Regions from separate parts of the Pantoea dispersa genome, predicted to be linked through region 1. Evidence: riboswitches for the same ligand, from Rfam matches in the RefSeq annotation. Region 1 holds a riboswitch; each other region holds the start of a gene.
The links. Region 1 has a riboswitch for thiamine pyrophosphate ahead of thiB (thiamine ABC transporter substrate binding subunit). Riboswitches for the same ligand answer to the same signal wherever they lie in the genome.

Region 1 (6,138 bases):
GGTGGCGCTGCTGCTGTGGATCGGCGGCTGGCTGCTGTGGCGCTGGTGGCGCAGCGGCAAAAGCGTCGACTGGGCTACGCCTTATCTGCCGCAGGCGCGGCTGCGCTGGCTGGCTCCGCTAATGGCGCTCATCGGTGTGGGTGCCTTTATTGCGCTATTGTTCCACCCGATGATGCCAATTTTCCTGCAGCTGCTGTGGAAGGTGTTCTTCGCTTAACGCGGTGATACGCCAAGGATGGCGGCCGCCGGGCTTTCTCCGCGCAGCAGGCTGGCGGTGCTGCCATCCCAGTACACCCGACCGTCAACAATCACCAGGCTGCGTGACGCAATCTGCTGCGCATCCTCCAGACTGTGCGACACCATCAGCAGCGTGATAGTGCGCGCCTCGCACACCGCGCGCACCAGCTGTAACATCTCGCTGCGCAGCGCCGGATCGAGTGCCGAAAACGGTTCGTCCAGCAGCAGTACCGGCTGATTGCGCAGCAGGCAGCGCGCCAGCGCCACGCGCTGGCGCTGACCGCCGGAGAGCTGGCCGGGCAGACGCGTCAGCATCGATTCCAGCCCGGTTTGCTCCGCAATCTGCTGTACCTGCTGCTGCTGTTCGCGCGTCAGCTTCAGGCCGGGATGCAGGCCCAGCCCCAGATTTTGCTGCACCGTCAGGTGCGGAAACAGATTGTTATCCTGAAACAGCATCGATACCGGTCGCGCGGAAGGCACGCTGCGGGTGTGGTCGACGCCATCGATCAGCAGGCTGCCCTGACTCACCGGCAGAAAGCCGCCGAGCAGGCTCAGCAGGGTACTTTTGCCCGCGCCGCTCGGGCCGAGAATGGCGAGACGTTCACCGGCCTGTGCGCTAAAGCTGAAGCGCATCGGCAGATGCTGGTAGAGATAAGTAAGGTTATTCAGTGTCAGCATGGCGACCCGGTAATTTTTCCATCAGCGTAAACAGCAGCAGGCATAACAGCAGCAGTAGCAGCGCGGTTACCGCGCCATCGGCACCGCGATAGGCGCCAATCTGCTGGAACAGATAAAACGGCAGGGTGCGGAAATCGGCGCTGCCGAACAGCGCCACCACGCCGAAGTCCCCAATCGACAGCACGCAGGCAAAGGCCAGCGCCTGTGCCAGCGGACGTTTCAGCGCCCGCAGTTCAATCAGCCGCAGGCGAGTAAACCCACTGATGCCCAGCGAGGCGCACAGCTGAGCGTAGCGCGCGCTGAGATCGCGCATCGGATTTTCCAGCACTTTCATGGCGTAGGGGATGGCGATCAGCGCGTTGGTGAAGATCACCAGCGCATCGGCACGCTGCGGCAGGCCAACGGTGGCGTTGAACAGCAGAAAGAACCCGCTTGCCAGCACGATGCCCGGCATCGCCAGAATCAGCATTCCGCTGAGTTCCATGGCCTGCGCGGCGAAGCGCTGCTGACGCTGGCGCAGTTCGCGACTGCTCCACAGCAGCATCATGGTCAGCAGCACGCACAGCACACCGGCACCGAGTGCGATACGCAGCGACGTCCACGTGGCCTGCCATAGCGCGGGCTGTTGCAGCGCGCCGGCAATGCCGCCCCGTAAGCCGTCGACCAGTACCGCCGCCAGCGGTGGCAGCAGTAACAGTAGTGCCAGCGTAATCAGCAACGTATCCGCGACGCGTGCGCGCCAGGAATCCTGCGGATCGCGCCAGCCGTGCACCGTCTGGCTACCGGCCGGAATCGCTTTACTGAAGCGCTGGCTGAGCAGCACCAGCAGCAGACAGCAGCCGAGCTGCAACAATGCCAGCAGCGCGGCGCGGCCGGGATCGTAATCAAAGCTAAGCGCCTGATAAATGGCCAGCTCCAGCGTGGTGGCCTGCGGACCGCCGCCCAGTGCCAGCACGGTGGCAAAACTGGCGAAGCACAGCATAAAGATCAGAGCCGCCGTTGGCAGCAGCGGACGGCGCAGCCACGGCCACTCCAGCAGGCGAAACAGCGACCAGCCGCGCAGACCGAGCTGCGCCGCCAGCTGGCGCTGCTCGCCGGGAATGCTCTCCAGCGCCTGCAGCAGCATGCGCGTCGCCAGCGGCAGATTAAAGAACACGTGCGCCAGCAAAATGCCCTGCAGGCCGTACGGCGAGAAGTGATAGTCGATACCGACGGCGGCGCAAAGCTGCGCCAGCCAGCCGCTGCGCCCATAGACGCTCAGCAGACCGAATACGGCGACCAGCACCGGCAGCACCAGCGTCATGGCGCACAGGCGCAGCAGCAGGGTGCGGCCGGTAAAGCGGCGGCGATAGAGCGCGCGGGCCAGCAGAATGGCTGGCAGCACCGAGAGCAGCGCTGACAGCAGCGCCTGTTCAAAGGAGAACGCCAGCACATGGTGCAGATAGCTATCGCTGAGCAGCGCGCGCCAGTCGGTGGCCGGCGCGGCGAGCAGCAGGGCACCGAGCGCCAGCAGCGCGACCGCACACAAGAGCAGTGCGCTAAGCGCTCCGGGCAGCAGCCAGCCGGGCATCAGCGGCTGACGGCGCGCTGCCACGCGCTAATCCACGCCGCGCGATGGTCAGCCACCTCTGTCGGGGTGTATTGCAGCGCATTAGCAGGCACCGGCAACGCCTGATAACCGGCGGGTAAATCGCTTTTGATCACCGGATACATCCAGTTGCCGGTGGGAATGGTGCGCTGAAACGCTGGCGACACCATAAACTGCATGAATTGCTGCGCCAGCTGCGGCTGTTTGCTGCTGGCGAGCTGCGCGCCCACTTCTACCTGCAGATAGTGGCCTTCGCTGAACGGCGCGGCGGCGTAGTTATCCTTTTTCTCTTCAATAATGTGGTAAGCCGGCGAGGTGGTGTAGCTCAGCACCAGATCGCTTTCGCCTTTGAGGAACAGACCATAAGCTTCGCTCCAGCCTTTGGTGACGGTCACGGTTTTGCTGGCCAGCTTCTGCCAGGCCGCCGGCGCTTCATCGCCGTACACTTTCTGCATCCACAGCAGCAGACCGAGCCCCGGCGTGCTGGTGCGCGGGTCTTCATAAATCACCCGCCATTTTTCCGGGCTTTCGACCAGCTCCTTCAGGCTGTGCGGCGGATTCTTCAGCTTGTTTTTGTCGTAAACGAACGCGAAGTAGCCGTAATCAAACGGGATAAAAGTGTCATTGTGCCAGCCGTCCGGCAGCTGCAGTGCACGGGTATCCACCGTGCTTTTGCTGAACAGGCCGGTTTTTTCCGCCGCCTGAATCAGGTTATTGTCCAGCCCCAGCACCACGTCGGCCTTGCTGTTCTTTCCTTCCATGCGCAGGCGATTAAGCAGCGATACGCCATCCTCCAGCGCCACATAGTTCAGCTCACAGCCGCAGCGGGCCTCAAAGGCTTTTTTCACTGCCGGACCGGGGCCCCAGTCGGCGGCGAACGAGTCGTAGGTATACACGGTGAGAACGGGTTTGGCCGCCAGAGCCGGCGCAGCGATCAGCAGCAACAGGGGCAGAACTTTATTTAACACTTTGCGTTCCTTAAGGAGAAGGTAAGGTTGCGTCGCAAAGGATCTGAGGGCGGAGCATCTCAAATCCCTACGCCGGTACGAGCCGGATCAGGTTCGACGGGTCTCTCTCAGCCAGTTAACCGGCACCCCGTTGAGAACGACATATTCTAGACATTTACATGACAACGCGAAAGGTTCACCTGCCGGTCGTGTTGTCTGATGCTGCCCTTTTTACAGCTCCGGCGGGGCGAACCAGGCGGACTTGAAGTCAAACCAGCCGAGCGTGTTCAGTCGCACGCCACGCATGCTGCGCTGGCCCTCCAGCAGCAGCCAGTGATGAAACAGCGGATGCAGATAGTCGCTGTTTACCAGCTGTTTGCTCCACTCCGCCAGCGGCAGCGCTTTCTCACGCCAGCGCGCGGCGTCGGCCTGCCAGTCCAGCGGGATACAGTGATGCATCAGCGGTAGCTCGTAGAGCTGAGCGAACAGGGCGTAGTCGAGCGGCAGGGTAAAGTTGACGCTGCCCAGCCAGATGTCACTCTCGCCCGCGCCGTCGAACCAGCTTTCGTAGCTCACTTCGCGGGTAATCAGCTCGACGCCCTGCTGCGCCAGCAGCGGCCGCAGCGCATTGGCGATGCCCTCGTGTTCGACGTGGTGGCTGTACCAGCTGAGCGTCAGCTGGGTCACGCCGTCGGGCTTGTGGGCTGGGGTGATATCGCGCCGATGGTGCCAGCGCGGCAGCAGGCCATAAGCCGGGAACCAGTAGCGCTGATAGCCGACGCCGGCATGATTGAGCAGCGCGATAGGGTTAAGCAGATCGCTCACCCAGCGGCGGAAACCGGCATCGCGCCCGCGTTCAGAGCGCTGATCGAACAGCAGAAAATAGCAGCCCTCTTCGAGACGACTCTCTTCCGATTTTTCGTCGTCGTTTTCGCCTTCCAGTTTTACACCGGCGTAGACCAGCTCATCGCTGATCTCCGGCAGCACCCAGATCGAGACATCATCAATCAGCGCGCGGTAGCCGAAGTAGTCATCAAACGCGGCGATTTTCAGCTGGGTTTGCTGATTGCGCACCACGCTGTACGGACCGGTGCCAATGGGCTGACGGGCGAAGTGGCGCAGTGTCGGCCATTCACGCGGCAGAATCATGGCGCTGACGCTGGCCAGCAGCCACGGCAGCCAGCAGTCCGGCTGGCTGAGATGGATATCCAGCGTCCACGGTGCCGGCGAGTGCAACTGGTCGATGTGCGAAAACAGCGGCTGGCTGCGCACCCGGTCCAGCGAGGCGATGACATCCTCCATCTCCAGCTCGCGGCCATGATGAAAGCGGATTGCCGGCCGCAGGAAGAAGCGCCAGTGCAGCGGAGAGGTTTGCTGCCAGTGATGGGCAATGTCGGCGGCGATTTCCCCCTTTTCCTCATTTATACGCGTCAGGCCGCTGAATATCTGTCGCGCCAGATGGGTTTCTGAACGGCGCAGCGGCGAGCCGGGCAGCAGGTTAGGCAGGGGCCGGTAGTAGAGCACGCGCAGAATATGCTTGCCCTGGCGAAAGCTGCGGCCAAGGTGCGCGGCAATCATCTGCCGCACCTGGTTTTTATCGCCCACCAGCTGCACCAGCTGGTCGATGCGATCCTGCTCCAGCAGGTCTTCGGCGCGCTGCTGCTGTAGCGCCAGTCCGGTGTAGCAGAAGCTCAGCAGCGAGCGTTTACCGCGACCGGCTTCAGCCTGCCAGATCAGCCAGCCCGCTGCCTGCATGGCGTTCAGCAGGTTACGCATGTGGCGGCGTGAGCAGTGCAGCAGTTCGGCCAGCTCGCTCAGCGTGGTTTCCTGATCCTGGCCCTGACAGTGTTGCCACAGGCGAATGAATTGCTGTTGCAGACGCGCAGAGGACATAAAAGGGGAACTCCTTCTCGACTTCGCTCAGTTTTTCCTGCCCCATATTAGAGGCATACTGGCGGGCAATGGAAGAGCGGGAGGCATTCAGCAATGAATGGCGCTCTGCCAGCGGTTCCGCCGACGTGGAACCTTTTCTGAGTAGGGTGCAATTTCACCGCCAGCGGAGTTTTTCTCTGCTGGCTTTTTTCGTTTTGCTGTGGAATCTTCTACGCTGTTTTTTTCCCGGTCTTTTTCCTCAAAGGGATTTCTGCATGAAATCGCTGTTACCGCGGCCGCGCCGCCTGAATCCGGTTTACCTCTCCTTTATGGCGGTGTCGTTTATGGTCGGCGTGGCGGGGGCGTTACAGGCGCCGACGCTCAGCCTGTTTTTGACGCGTGAGGTGCAGGTGCGGCCGTTCTGGGTCGGCCTGTTCTTTACCATCAACGCCGTCGCCGGGATCGTGATCAGCCTGCTGATGGCGAAGCGTTCGGATAACCGTGGCGATCGCCGTCATTTGATTCTGTTTTGCTGCCTGATGGCGGTGGCCAACGCGCTACTGTTTGCCTTTAACCGTCACTATCTGACGCTCATCACCCTCGGCGTGCTGCTATCGGCGCTGGCCAGCGTGGCGATTCCGCAGATCTTCGCGCTGGCGCGTGAATATGCCGATCAGTCGGCGCGTGAAGTAGTGATGTTCAGTTCGGTGATGCGCGCCCAGCTGTCGCTGGCGTGGGTGATTGGGCCGCCGCTGTCGTTCGCGCTGGCGCTCAACTACGGCTTCGTCACGCTATTCTGCGTGGCGGCGGTGATTT
Region 2 (6,138 bases), 1.8 Mb from region 1:
AGCCCAGACCAGCGCGGAACTGCTGCGCCTGACCAACACGCGCGCCATCGACTGGCGGCTGCGTCATGACATCGCCACCCTGAAACGCGTGAAAAATCAGCCGGGAGTCAACGGCGTGAAAAACATCGTCGCCGTCAGCTCCGGTAAAGGTGGCGTGGGCAAATCCAGCACCGCCGTGAATATGGCGCTGGCGCTGGCGGCCGAAGGCGCGCGCGTCGGTATTCTCGATGCGGATATTTACGGCCCGTCGATCCCGGACATGCTCGGCACCGAAAAGCAGCGCCCCACCTCGCCGGATGGCACGCACATGGCACCGATCATGGCGCACGGTCTGGCAACCAACTCTATCGGCTATCTGGTGACTGACGATAACGCCATGGTGTGGCGCGGACCGATGGCCAGCAAGGCGCTGATGCAGCTGCTGAACGAAACGCTGTGGCCGGATCTCGATTACCTGATTCTGGATATGCCGCCGGGCACCGGTGACATTCAGCTGACGCTGGCGCAGAACGTGCCGGTGACCGGTGCGCTGGTGGTGACCACGCCGCAGGACATTGCGCTGATTGATGCACGCAAGGGCATGGTGATGTTCGAAAAAGTCAGCGTGCCGGTGCTGGGCGTGGTGGAAAACATGAGCATGCACATCTGCAGCGAATGCGGGCATCACGAGCCAATCTTTGGTACCGGCGGTGCGCAGAAGCTGGCTGAGGATTATCACACCCGCCTGCTGGCTCAGCTGCCGCTGCACATTAATCTGCGCGAAGATCTCGACGACGGTGAACCGACCGTGATTCGCCGTCCGGAGAGTGAATTCACCGCGCTGTATCGTGAACTTGCGGGCCGGGTTGCCGCCCAGCTTTACTGGCAGGGTGAGGTGATTCCGGGCGACATCGCCTTCCGCGCGGTTTAAGCCTTAGCTGCCGCTGGTGCGTGACGCCAGCGGCAGGTGCATCAACACGTACTGGCCCTGTTCACTCTCTCCCAGCGCTTCGCGCTGCCAGCCGTGCTGCTGATAAAACTGCAGCGCCGCTTCGTTCTGTAGCAGACATTTCAGCGCGCCGGTGGAGGTAAAACGCTGCTGCACCGCGTTCAGCAGCGCATTGCCGACGCCCTGGCCCTGAAAGGCCGGATCAACATACAAACTGTGCAAAAAATTATCGTTGTCCATTACGCCAGCAAAGCCTGCGCGGTGGCCGTCGATCTCCGCCACCAGTACCGTTTCACCGGGAATAATCGCGTCGAAATCTTCCAGCTGCCAGTCGTCGCCGGCCAGCCATGTCCAGTTATGACGGCGCGCCGCGAGATAAAGCGTGCGTAGAAAAGGGCGGTCGGCTTCTTCAAAAAGACGAATTTTCACTTCCAGACTCCATGACGAGTAAGCGGGCACGTTTTGTAGCGGCGTTGCGCACGCAGTTGAATCGTGCAGCAAAGATGATTGAATGTTTATAAAAAAATAGCAGTTGCCGCGCGCGAAGATAAAGCCTGTTAACTCTGCGGCTTTTCTGTGTAGAATGCCGCGGCAAGCCGCATCAAATCTGGCGTCGGCACTTTGATAGCTTTTGATTATCTGATTGATAACGTCTGCATATTAGAAGTTGGCCCGAAAATTATGTAGCCTGCATCACATCTTTTTAACGGAGGTCACCCATGTCTATCATCAATACCAAAATCAAACCGTTCAAAAACGCTGCATTCAAAAACGGCGAATTCATCGACGTAACCGAGAAAGACGTTGAAGGTAAATGGAGTGTTTTCTTCTTCTACCCGGCTGACTTCACCTTCGTATGCCCGACTGAACTGGGTGACGTGGCAGACCACTACGAAGAGTTCCAGAAACTGGGCGTAGACATCTACTCCGTTTCAACTGACACGCACTTTACCCACAAAGCCTGGCACGGTTCTTCAGACACCATCGCGAAAATTCAGTATGCGATGATCGGCGACCCGACCGGTGCTCTGACCCGTAACTTCGAAATCATGCGTGAAGCAGAAGGTCTGGCTGACCGCGGTACCTTCATCGTTGACCCGGAAGGCATCATCCAGGCCATCGAAATCACTGCAGAAGGCATCGGCCGTGACGCATCTGACCTGCTGCGTAAAGTGAAAGCGGCTCAGTACGTGGCTTCTCACCCAGGTGAAGTTTGCCCGGCTAAATGGAAAGAAGGCGACGCAACGCTGGCTCCATCACTGGACCTGGTTGGCAAAATCTAAGTCACCTACGCCCTTTGATCTTTCTTCCATCGGGTGCTGCGGCACCCGATTTTCTTCACAGGAACTCACTATGCTCGACACCAATTTAAAAACCCAGCTCAAGGCCTACCTTGAGAAACTAACGAAACCGGTTGAGTTGATTGCCACACTGGACGATGGCGCAAAATCCGCAGAGATCCGTACTCTGCTGACCGATATCGCGAGTCTGTCTGATAAAGTCAGCTTCCGTGAAGAGAACGATCAACCGGTACGTAAGCCATCATTCCTGATTACTAACCCAGGCAGCCACAGCGGTCCGCGCTTTGCCGGTTCGCCAATGGGCCACGAATTTACCTCACTGGTGCTGGCACTGCTGCAGACCGGTGGACATCCGTCGAAAGAGGCGCAGAGCCTGCTGGATCAGGTTGTTGCGCTGGACAGCGACCTGCATTTCGAAACCTATTACTCTCTGTCGTGCCACAACTGTCCTGACGTGGTACAGGCGCTGAACCTGATGGCGGTGCTCAATCCACGCATCCGTCATACCGCCATCGACGGTGGCATGTTCCAGAACGAGATCACCGAACGCAACGTCATGGGCGTGCCGGCGGTTTACCTCAACGGCAAAGAGTTCGGTCAGGGTCGCATGAGCCTGGCAGAAATCGTCGGTAAGGTAGACACCAACGCGGATAAGCGTGCGGCTGAAGAGCTGAACAAGCGTGATGCCTATGAAGTGCTGATCGTCGGCAGCGGCCCGGCGGGCGCTGCGGCGGCCATCTACTCGGCGCGTAAAGGCATCCGTACCGGCCTGATGGGCGAGCGCTTTGGCGGCCAGGTGCTGGACACCGTTGACATTGAAAACTACATCTCCGTGCCGAAAACCGAAGGGGCCAAGCTCGCCGGTTCCCTGCGTGCGCACGTTGATGACTATGACGTGGACGTGATCGACACCCAGAGCGCCATCAAGCTGATTCCGGCAGCCAAAGAGGGTGGCCTGCACGCCATCGAAACCGCTTCCGGCGCAGTGCTGAAATCACGCAGCATCATCATTGCTACCGGCGCACGCTGGCGCAACATGGGCGTTCCGGGCGAAGAGCAGTATCGCACCAAAGGTGTAACCTACTGCCCGCACTGTGACGGCCCGCTGTTTAAAGGCAAACGCACGGCGGTGATCGGCGGCGGTAACTCCGGCGTTGAAGCGGCCATCGATCTGGCCGGTATTGTCGAGCACGTCACGCTGCTGGAGTTCGCCAGCGAAATGCGCGCCGATAAAGTGCTGCAGGATAAACTGCGCAGCCTGAAAAACGTCGATGTGATCCTCAACGCGCAGACCACCGAAGTGAAAGGCGACGGCAGTAAAGTTACCGGTCTGACCTACATCGACCGCAATAACCAGACCAGCCACGAACTGGCGCTGAGCGGTATCTTCGTCCAGATTGGTCTGCTGCCTAACACCAACTGGCTGGAAGGCGCGGTAGAGCGCAACCGCATGGGCGAGATCCTGATCGACGCCAAAGGCGAAACCAGCCTGAAAGGCGTATTTGCCGCCGGCGACTGCACCACGGTGCCGTACAAGCAGATCATCATTGCCAGCGGGGAAGGGGCCAAAGCGTCACTGAGCGCGTTTGATTACCTGATCCGCACCAAACCGGCTGAATAAGTTTTGCGATAGCCACGCAAGCGCCCTGCAACCTGTGTTGCGGGGCTTTTTTTTATCCCAGCCAGCGACGCGCCTGTTCATCGCTGATATCGCGATAATAAATTTTATGGATGCGCTCGCCGCAGCGTTTGCATTCGGCTTCGAGGTACGTGGAGTACCGGTAACGGCCGCCGGGGGCAACGGCGCCTTGACGGGAAATGGTGATATTGTGCCAGTGGTGCGCGTGCGGAAGAAAACTGAATAAAGTCATTAGCGATTCCGGGTGAAGGTGAAACAGCGGTCTTCAAATCCGGAGGGGAATTAGGCCGCGTTATGCCGCCGGCCGATTTGATATTAATCAAGTTGCGCGCTTTCTTCTGTTTATTTCCCGCCTACTGCCCCGGCAGATTAAATTAACTATCCTGATGAATTTTCGGTATTTTGGGGAAATTGATCTCCATCGATTTGTTTATATTTTCCTGATGATCAAAAAATCATGAAAATTGATGGCGCACGTATTTTTGCTCTTCGTTGTCCGGCAAAAAAAGCGCACCCGCCGCAGGATTTACAACTTTAAGCTGACCCTTTATGCTGTGAAGGCACGTCTGACACGGACGTGCATGACTCGGGGTGCCCTTCTTTGTGAAGGCTGAGAAATACCCGTAATACCTGATCTGGATAATGCCAGCGTAGGGAAGTCAGATGCCTGACCGCATTCGCCTTCCTGATTGCCGGTTGGGAGCCTTATGACACAGCCTGACCCTCTTTCCCCGGCGCAACTCGCGCACTCTCTGCAACTGCTGCGGCAGCAGGCACCGCTGGTGCACTGTATGACTAACGACGTGGTGCAAACTTTTACTGCCAACGTGCTGCTGGCACTGCAGGCTTCGCCCGCGATGGTGATTGATGGCGATGAAGCGGCGCAGTTTGCCGGTTTCGCCGATGCACTGCTGATTAACGTTGGCACCTTAACCCGCGAGCGTCGTGATGCGATGCTGGCGGCGGTACATGCCGCTAACCAGGCCGGCACACCGTGGACGCTCGATCCGGTGGCGGTAGGCGCGCTAACCCTGCGTACGGAATTCTGTCAGCAGCTGCTGAGCCTGCGACCGGCGGCCATTCGCGGCAACGCTTCAGAGATTCTCGCCTTAGCCCAGCAGGCCACGGGCGGACGCGGTGTGGATAGCGTGCATCAGGCCGATGCCGCACTGAACGCCGCGCAGCAGCTGGCGCAACGCTGCACGACCCTTGTCGCGGTAACCGGCGAAGTCGATTACGTCACCGATGGCCGCCAGACGCTGGCGATTCCCGGCGGCAGCCCGCTGATGACGCGCGTGGTCGGCACCGGTTGTGCGCTATCCGCCGTCGTCGCGGCGTGCAGCAGCCTGCCGGGTGAGCGCATCCAGCACGTGGCAGCGGCCTGCCGCGTAATGTCACTGGCGGGAGAGCAGGCCGCGCGCAGCGTGGCAGGGCCCGGCAGCTTCGTCGCCGCTTTTCTCGATGCGCTGTGGACGCTGGAGGTGGCGGCATGAAACGTATCAATGCATTGACCATTGCCGGCACCGACCCCAGCGGCGGCGCAGGTATCCAGGCCGATCTGAAAGCGTTTTCCGCGCTCGGCGCGTACGGCACCAGCGTGATTACCGCACTGGTGGCACAGAACACCCGCGGCGTGCAGTCGGTGTATCGCATCGAACCGGCATTTGTCGCGGCGCAGCTCGACTCGGTGCTGGACGACGTGCGCATTGACGCCGCCAAAATCGGTATGCTGGCGGAGACGGCGATCGTCGAGGTGGTGGCAGAGAAGCTGAAACGAGCCAGCCTGCCGTTTGTGGTGCTGGATACGGTGATGATTGCCAAAAGCGGCGATGCGCTGCTGTCGCCCGATGCGGTAGCCAGCATTCGTGAATGTCTGTTGCCGCAGGTATCACTGATCACGCCCAACCTGCCGGAAGCCGCGGCGCTGCTGGGTTGCCGCATGGCGCAGGACGAGGCGAGTATGCTGCAGCAGGGCGATGCGCTGCTGGAACTGGGCTGCGAAGCAGTGCTGATGAAGGGCGGTCATCTCAGCGATGCGGAAAGCCCGGACTGGCTGATCACCCGTGCCGGCCGCCAGCGCTTTACCGCACCGCGCGTTAACACCCGTCATACGCACGGCACCGGCTGCACGCTGTCGGCGGCGCTGGCGGCATTGCGACCGCGCCATGTGGACTGGGCGGGCACCGTAGCGGAAGCCAAGGCCTGGCTGCAGCAGGCGCTGCTGCACGCCGATTCGCTTGAGGTCGGCCATGGCATTGGGCCGGTGCATC
Region 3 (6,138 bases), on a different replicon from region 1:
CGCGCCATCTGTCAAAGCGTGAGGAGGCGGTCGACGCGATTGCGGCGGCGGTCGAACTGATTCCGCAGATCAATAACATCACCTTCAGCGGAGCGAAAAGCGCAGAACACCGCAAAATTAACCGTGGTCATATTGGCACCGTACACGGTGCGCTGGGGCGTGATTTGCAGGAGTGGCGGCCGCCGCAGGTCGCGGATTTTGTCCGCCTGAAAGGCTCCGCCCGCTTTGCGCCGGGGCAAACGGTGGACGGCGTGCTGGCCGACCTGCAGGCCCTGCTGGATGCACTGTGCCAGCGCTATCCGGGCCTGCAGGCGCAGCTGTTCGATGACGGCCTGCGCGATAAACCCACCATGCTGCCGTTTGAGGTGTCGCCGGAATCGCCAATCGTTAAAGCGGTTAATCGCGGCTGGCAGACTGTGCGCGGCACGCCGCAGCCTACTGGGGTGATTACGCCGCCCGCCTTCTACGGTACCGATGCGGCGCACCTGTATCAGCATGCAGGCATGGAGGGCATCGTGTGCGGACCCGGCGGCAAGTACAACACCATGCCGGACGAGCGCGTTGAGATCAGTGAATTTCTCGATATGGTGCGCATCTATTTGCTGGCAATCCTCGACATCTGCCAGCCGGTTGAACCTGCGTCATGATCGCCGACGCGCTGTCACGGCTGCGCAGCGCCATGCGCGCCGCCGACATTGAGGTGATGCTGATCGATCATGGCGAACTGCTGGCATGGTTAACCGGTTATACCGTGTCGGAAACGCGTTATCGTGCCTGTCTGGTGCCGTTGCAGGACGAACCGTGGATGGTGTTGCGCCAGCTGGATGCCGCGCCGTGCCGCGCGCAGTCACCGCAGCTGGCGATTGACGCGTACCGCGATGAAGACGATCCGTGGCTGGCGGTGGCGCAAAGCCTGACGCGGCGCGGCTATCAGCGGGCGCGGCTGGGCGCGGATTATGCATCCTACGGCATGACGGTGCATAGCTGGCAGCAGCTGGCGCGCCATCTGCCCGGGGTGCGCTGGTGTGATGTCAGCGGCATCAGCGACCGGTTGCGCAGCGTTAAATTTCAGGCTGAAATCGCCAGCTTACGCCAGGCCGCCAGCATTGCCGATGCCACGCTGGCCCAGCTGAGTGCGCAGGTGCAGGGCGGCTGGCGCGTGCGTGATGTCGCCGCGCTGGCGGCGGCACAATTTCTGCGACTCGGTGCTGACAGCGGTGAAACCGGACCGATTGTTATCGCCAGCGGCGACAGCGGATTTTTGCATGCCAGCGGCCATGAGCAGCGTCTGCAAGCGGGCGATGTGCTGCACGTTGAGCTGATCCCAAAAGTGCGGCACTACAGCGCGCGCCTGATGCGTCCGCTGATTGTCGGTGAAATCTCTGCGGCGCGCGCGGCGCTGGCACAACAGCTGATCGCCATTCAGGATCGCCAGCTGCAGGCGATGAAGCCGGGCGTTGCGGCCTGCACGGTGGATGCCGTCGCGCGTGAGGCGGTGCTCAGCGCCGGGCTGCGTGAGGATTACAGCAACATCACCGGTTATGCGCTGGGTCTGTATACGCGCACCCCGCGTCCGAGCGATTTCAGCTGCTGTTTTCATCCTCAGGCGCCGTGGTTACTGGAGGAAAACATGGTGTTTCACATGTATATTTCAGCGCAGGGCCTCGCCTTCAGTGAAACCGTGCGCGTCACGGCACAGGGCGCAGAGCGACTCACCACGCTGCCGCGCCAGCCGTTTACGCTGCCGGCTAACAATTAACAGGATGATGTACAGTGCAGGACGTTGAATTAATCGATTTGGCTGCCACCTTGCCGGGCCTGATGTTTGATCTGAAATACGCCACCGCCGATAACATCGCCGGGTATGCCATTTATCGCGACGCGCAGGCGTTGCTGCATCCGGATGCCGCCGCCGCGCTGCGCCGCAGCAGTGACATCGCCCGGCTGGCGGGGTTCCGCCTGCTGGTGCTGGACGCGTATCGTCCGCAGCAGGCGCAGTGGCACTTGTGGGATGCCTGTCCCGACGCGGATTATGTGGTGCCACCGGCGCGGGGCTCGAATCACAGCCGTGGCGTGGCGATCGATGTGACGCTGGTGGATGAGGCGGGCAACATTCTGGAGATGGGGACCGGGTTTGACGACATGTCTGCTGAGTCGCACCCGTTCCATCCCAACGTGCCGCAGCAGGCGCAGCGCCATCGCCTGTTGCTGAACGCCATCATGCTCGGCGGCGGTTTTGTCGGCATGCCCACCGAATGGTGGCACTTTGAACTGCCGGATGCGCAAAACTATCCGCTGCTCAGCGATCGCTTTGCCTGCGTCAGCCGGGCTGATCGCGCTCCTGTGAGTGATATTGCGCGTTAATAATCGCGTTGCTGAAGCGAGGGGGTTCTGCGCCTTCCCGCCTTGACACGCCCTCCGTTCCGACCCCAGAATGCAGCTTGTTCCAAGGGGTGCCCTGTTAGAGGGCTGAGATTCTACCCGCGCGGCTGTCACGGCCGGCAACGTAGTGACCCTCTGAACCTGATCCGGCTAATACCGGCGTAGGGATGTGGAACCGGGGTCACTGCACGCCCTCATTCCCTCTTTGCGCCTTTCTGCGAATCCTGCGCATTTCTCAGGCCCTGGCAGGCCGTTATGCCGCAGTCCAAAGAGGGCACCTTCATGACCGAAGCGTCAATCATCGCCGCGCTGCTGGCGTTTATGCAGCGCCAGGAAACCACGGAAGCGGATTTCAACCAGCTGGCGCTGCAGCTGTTCGCGTGGCAATTCGAACACAATCTTCCCTACGCCCGTTTCGCCCGCCAGCGCGGCCGCACGCCGCTGACGGTAAAACAGTGGCGGCAGATTCCGGCGGTGCCGATTACGGCGTTTAAAGATCTGACGCTGAGCTGCCGTCCGGTGGCGGAGATTCCCCACATCTTTATGACCAGCGGCACCACGGGGACCGGCCGGGGGCGCAGCTATCACCCGACGCTGGCGGTTTACGATCGCTCGATGCTGATCAATTTCCGCCAGCGCTTTATGGCCGGACATCCGCGCCTGCCGATGGCGATCCTGTTTCCGCACAGCAGCGAGCTGCCGCACTCTTCGCTGGCCCATTATCTGACGCTGGCGATGCAAGAATGTGGCACGCCAGACAGCGAAGTGATGGTGGATGCGCAGGGGCTGAAACTGCCGCGTCTGATCGCCGCGCTGGAGCAGGCGCAGGCCAGCGGCCAACCCTATGCCCTGCTGGGTGCCAGCTACAGTTTTGTCCATCTGCTGGACGAACTGGCGCGTCAGCAGCGGCGTTTCAGGCTGCCGCCGGGCAGCCGCATCCTCGACACCGGGGGTTTTAAGGGCCAGTCGCGTGAAGTTGCGGCGGAGGCGTTTTATAGCGCGCTGCAGCAGACGCTCGGCGTGCCGCGTTCGCACTGCATCAATATGTACGGCATGACTGAACTCAGCACCCAGTTTTACGATGCCGGCAATGAAATCTGCCCGCCGGTGAAATCCGGACCGCACTGGATCCGCACGCGCGTGGTCAACCCGCTGACCGGTGCGGACGTGCCGGAAGGTGAGACAGGCGTACTGGTGCATCACGATCTCGCCCATTTCAATTCTGTTTCCGCGATTCTGACCGAAGATGCCGGCGTGATGGTGCCCGGCGGTTTTCAGTTGCTGGGCCGCGTCGCGGGCGCGGATGCCAAAGGCTGCTCGCTGGCGATGGAATCGTTTCTCGCTGCCGCGCAGGCGCGGGCATGAAAGTGTATGCCGGCCATCTGCCGGGCATCCGCCACAGCGAGGTGGCGTGGCACAGCCTGCACTTTGGCCAGCAGGGCAGCACGCTGGAAGTGTGCGTGCCGGTGCTGTCCGAGGCGCAGATTGCCACGCTGGCGGCCAGCGTACGCGATAACGCGCGCCGCTACCTGCACACCCTGAGCGTAGCGCGCATCACCGCGTTGATTGATGAAGCCATCGCGCGCCTGCTTGACCGTTCGCACCCGTTGCGCCAGCAGGCGGAGCGGTTGCTGCCGCTGGTTACCGGCTATGACGCCGGGATGCTGCGGCTCGGTTTAACCGGCTATCTCAAAACCTTCCGTGAACCGCAGCTGCGGCGTTTTCTGGCGGAGGATTTCGGCAACGTGCAGATGCTGGACGATTTTCAGCCGCGGCCAAAAGGCGGCTTTGCCCGCGCGTTTGGTCCACAGCTGTTGCTGCAGGTCTGGGCCGGCAATGTGCCGGGTTTGCCGCTGTGGAGCCTGATTGCCGGCCTGCTGGTGAAGGCGGGAAGCGTGGGCAAAGTGGCGAGCGCTGAGCCGCTGATGGCGGGCTGGTTCGCCCAGCTGCTGGCGGAGATCGATCCGCAGCTGGGCGACTGTCTGGCCGTTGTATGGTGGCAGGGCGGTGATGAACGCACTGAGCAGCAGTGGTTCCGCGAGGCAGACGTGGTGATGGCTTATGGCGGAGAAGCCGCGCTGACGGCGATGCAGCGGCGTCTGCCGCCAGCCACGCGCTTTCTGCCGCACGGCCACAAAATCAGTTTTGGCATGGTGGCGCGCTCGGCGCTGGACGTGCGGCGCGGTACGGCGCTGGCGCGTCAGGTGGCTTACGATGTGATGCGCTATGACCAGGCTGGCTGTTACTCGCCGCAGGCGCTGTTTATTGAGCGCGGCGGCCGGGTGACGCCGCAGGAGTTTGCTACTTACCTCGCCCATGAACTTGCCGCGCTGGCACAGCGCTATCCGCGCGCGACGCTAACGCTGGGTGAAAGTCAGGCTGTGGCCGCGTGGCGCAACGCGGAGGAAATGCATGCGCTGAGCGGTGACCGCACGCTGTACGGCGATGAGCACGATGCCTGGGCGGTGGTGTACGTCGACAAGCCGGAGCCGTTACAACCGGGCGCGCTCGGACGTACGCTGAAGGTGATTGCCGTGGATACGCTGGAGGAGACGGTAAACTGGGTGGCCGCGCAGCGCGCGTATCTGCAAAGCGTTGGCCTCGCGGCCGCGCCCGAGGTGCTGTTTCGGCTGGCGGCGCAGCTCGGTGCGGCGGGCGTCACGCGCATCACGGCGCTGGGTAACATGACTTCACCGGAGGCGGGCTGGCATCACGATGGCCGTTTTAGCCTGCTGGATCTGGTCACCCTGTGCGAAATCGAACAGGCGGCGGAAACCGCCGCTGAACACTATGCGCCCTATCTTGACTGAGCTGGCGTGGAGAAACGCAATGAAATTCAGCAATCACACCGTGCTGGTGACCGGCGCCAGCCGCGGTATTGGCGCCGCCATTGCCCAGGCCTTTGCCGCCGAAGGCGCATTTGTCGTGGTCAACTATTTACGTAATCACGACGCCGCTGCGCAGGTGGTGGCGGCCTGTGAAGCACAGGGCGGGGGGGCACTGGCGATTGCCGCCGATGTGACCTGTGCCGCACAGGTAGCCGATATGATGCAGCAGATCGAGGCCGCTACCGGCCGACTGGATGTGGTGGTGAACAATGCCTTCGCACCTTATCGCTTCGATCCGGACCAGCGCCAGCGCTTCTGGGAAACGTCCTGGTCCGCTTACCAGACGCAGTTTGATGGCGCAGTGAACGCCTGCTACAACATGTGTCAGGCGGCCTTGCCGCTGATGCGCCGCCGCGCGCGCGGCAGTATCATCAATCTGGTGAGTGATTTAATCGCCCGGCCAGCGGTGGCTTATCACGACTATATCACCGCAAAAGCCGCGCTGACGGGCTTTAGCCGGACGCTGGCGGCTGAGCTGGGGGCGCTGGGTATTCGGGTGAACTGCGTGGCGCCGGGACTGGTGTATCCCACCGATGCCAGTCAGCATACGCCAGAAGCGGTACGCCATGCGCTGACAGCGCAAACGCCGCTCGGTCGACTGGCGCGCGCTGCGGATATCACCGGGCCGGTGCTGTTTCTGGCATCAGCATGGAGCGAATTTGTCACCGGCCAGACGCTGTATGTCGATGGCGGGTTGGTGATGCAGGATCATTAAGCCAGGTCGCCAGTCACCGCACTGGCGACCTGCCACCGCCCTCCCGGTACCTCAATCCGTTATTCCGCCATGCCCACCGTCATGCAGCTATCTGCGCACTGCAGGCAAATTTCAGCACAGGTCTGACAGTGCGGATGCTGGTGCTTCTGGCAC

Region 2: it holds a riboswitch for thiamine pyrophosphate, as region 1 does, so the genes downstream of both, thiM (hydroxyethylthiazole kinase) here and thiB (thiamine ABC transporter substrate binding subunit) in region 1, are expected to answer to the same signal.
Region 3: it holds a riboswitch for thiamine pyrophosphate, as region 1 does, so the genes downstream of both, K7H94_RS19190 (LuxE/PaaK family acyltransferase) here and thiB (thiamine ABC transporter substrate binding subunit) in region 1, are expected to answer to the same signal.

The regions. Positions count from the first base shown of each region.
Region 1 is NZ_CP082346.1:3,275,143-3,281,280, reverse strand. Features, by position in the region: gene K7H94_RS15420 (DedA family protein) at 1-217, shown strand, start outside; gene thiQ (thiamine ABC transporter ATP-binding protein ThiQ) at 214-915, opposite strand; gene thiP (thiamine/thiamine pyrophosphate ABC transporter permease ThiP) at 899-2,509, opposite strand; gene thiB (thiamine ABC transporter substrate binding subunit) at 2,485-3,471, opposite strand; TPP riboswitch at 3,518-3,611, opposite strand; gene sgrR (HTH-type transcriptional regulator SgrR) at 3,682-5,343, opposite strand; gene K7H94_RS15395 (MFS transporter) at 5,598-6,138, shown strand, end outside.
Region 2 is NZ_CP082346.1:1,460,808-1,466,945, forward strand. Features, by position in the region: gene apbC (iron-sulfur cluster carrier protein ApbC) at 1-910, shown strand, start outside; gene K7H94_RS06715 (GNAT family N-acetyltransferase) at 914-1,357, opposite strand; gene ahpC (alkyl hydroperoxide reductase subunit C) at 1,648-2,211, shown strand; gene ahpF (alkyl hydroperoxide reductase subunit F) at 2,282-3,850, shown strand; gene K7H94_RS06730 (hypothetical protein) at 3,903-4,100, opposite strand; TPP riboswitch at 4,446-4,542, shown strand; gene thiM (hydroxyethylthiazole kinase) at 4,576-5,361, shown strand; gene thiD (bifunctional hydroxymethylpyrimidine kinase/phosphomethylpyrimidine kinase) at 5,358-6,138, shown strand, end outside.
Region 3 is NZ_CP082347.1:90,888-97,025, forward strand. Features, by position in the region: gene K7H94_RS19175 (M20 family metallopeptidase) at 1-647, shown strand, start outside; gene K7H94_RS19180 (M24 family metallopeptidase) at 644-1,759, shown strand; gene ddpX (D-alanyl-D-alanine dipeptidase) at 1,774-2,364, shown strand; TPP riboswitch at 2,440-2,569, shown strand; gene K7H94_RS19190 (LuxE/PaaK family acyltransferase) at 2,665-3,747, shown strand; gene K7H94_RS19195 (acyl-CoA reductase) at 3,744-5,192, shown strand; gene K7H94_RS19200 (SDR family oxidoreductase) at 5,212-5,985, shown strand; gene K7H94_RS19205 (four-helix bundle copper-binding protein) at 6,045-6,138, opposite strand, start outside.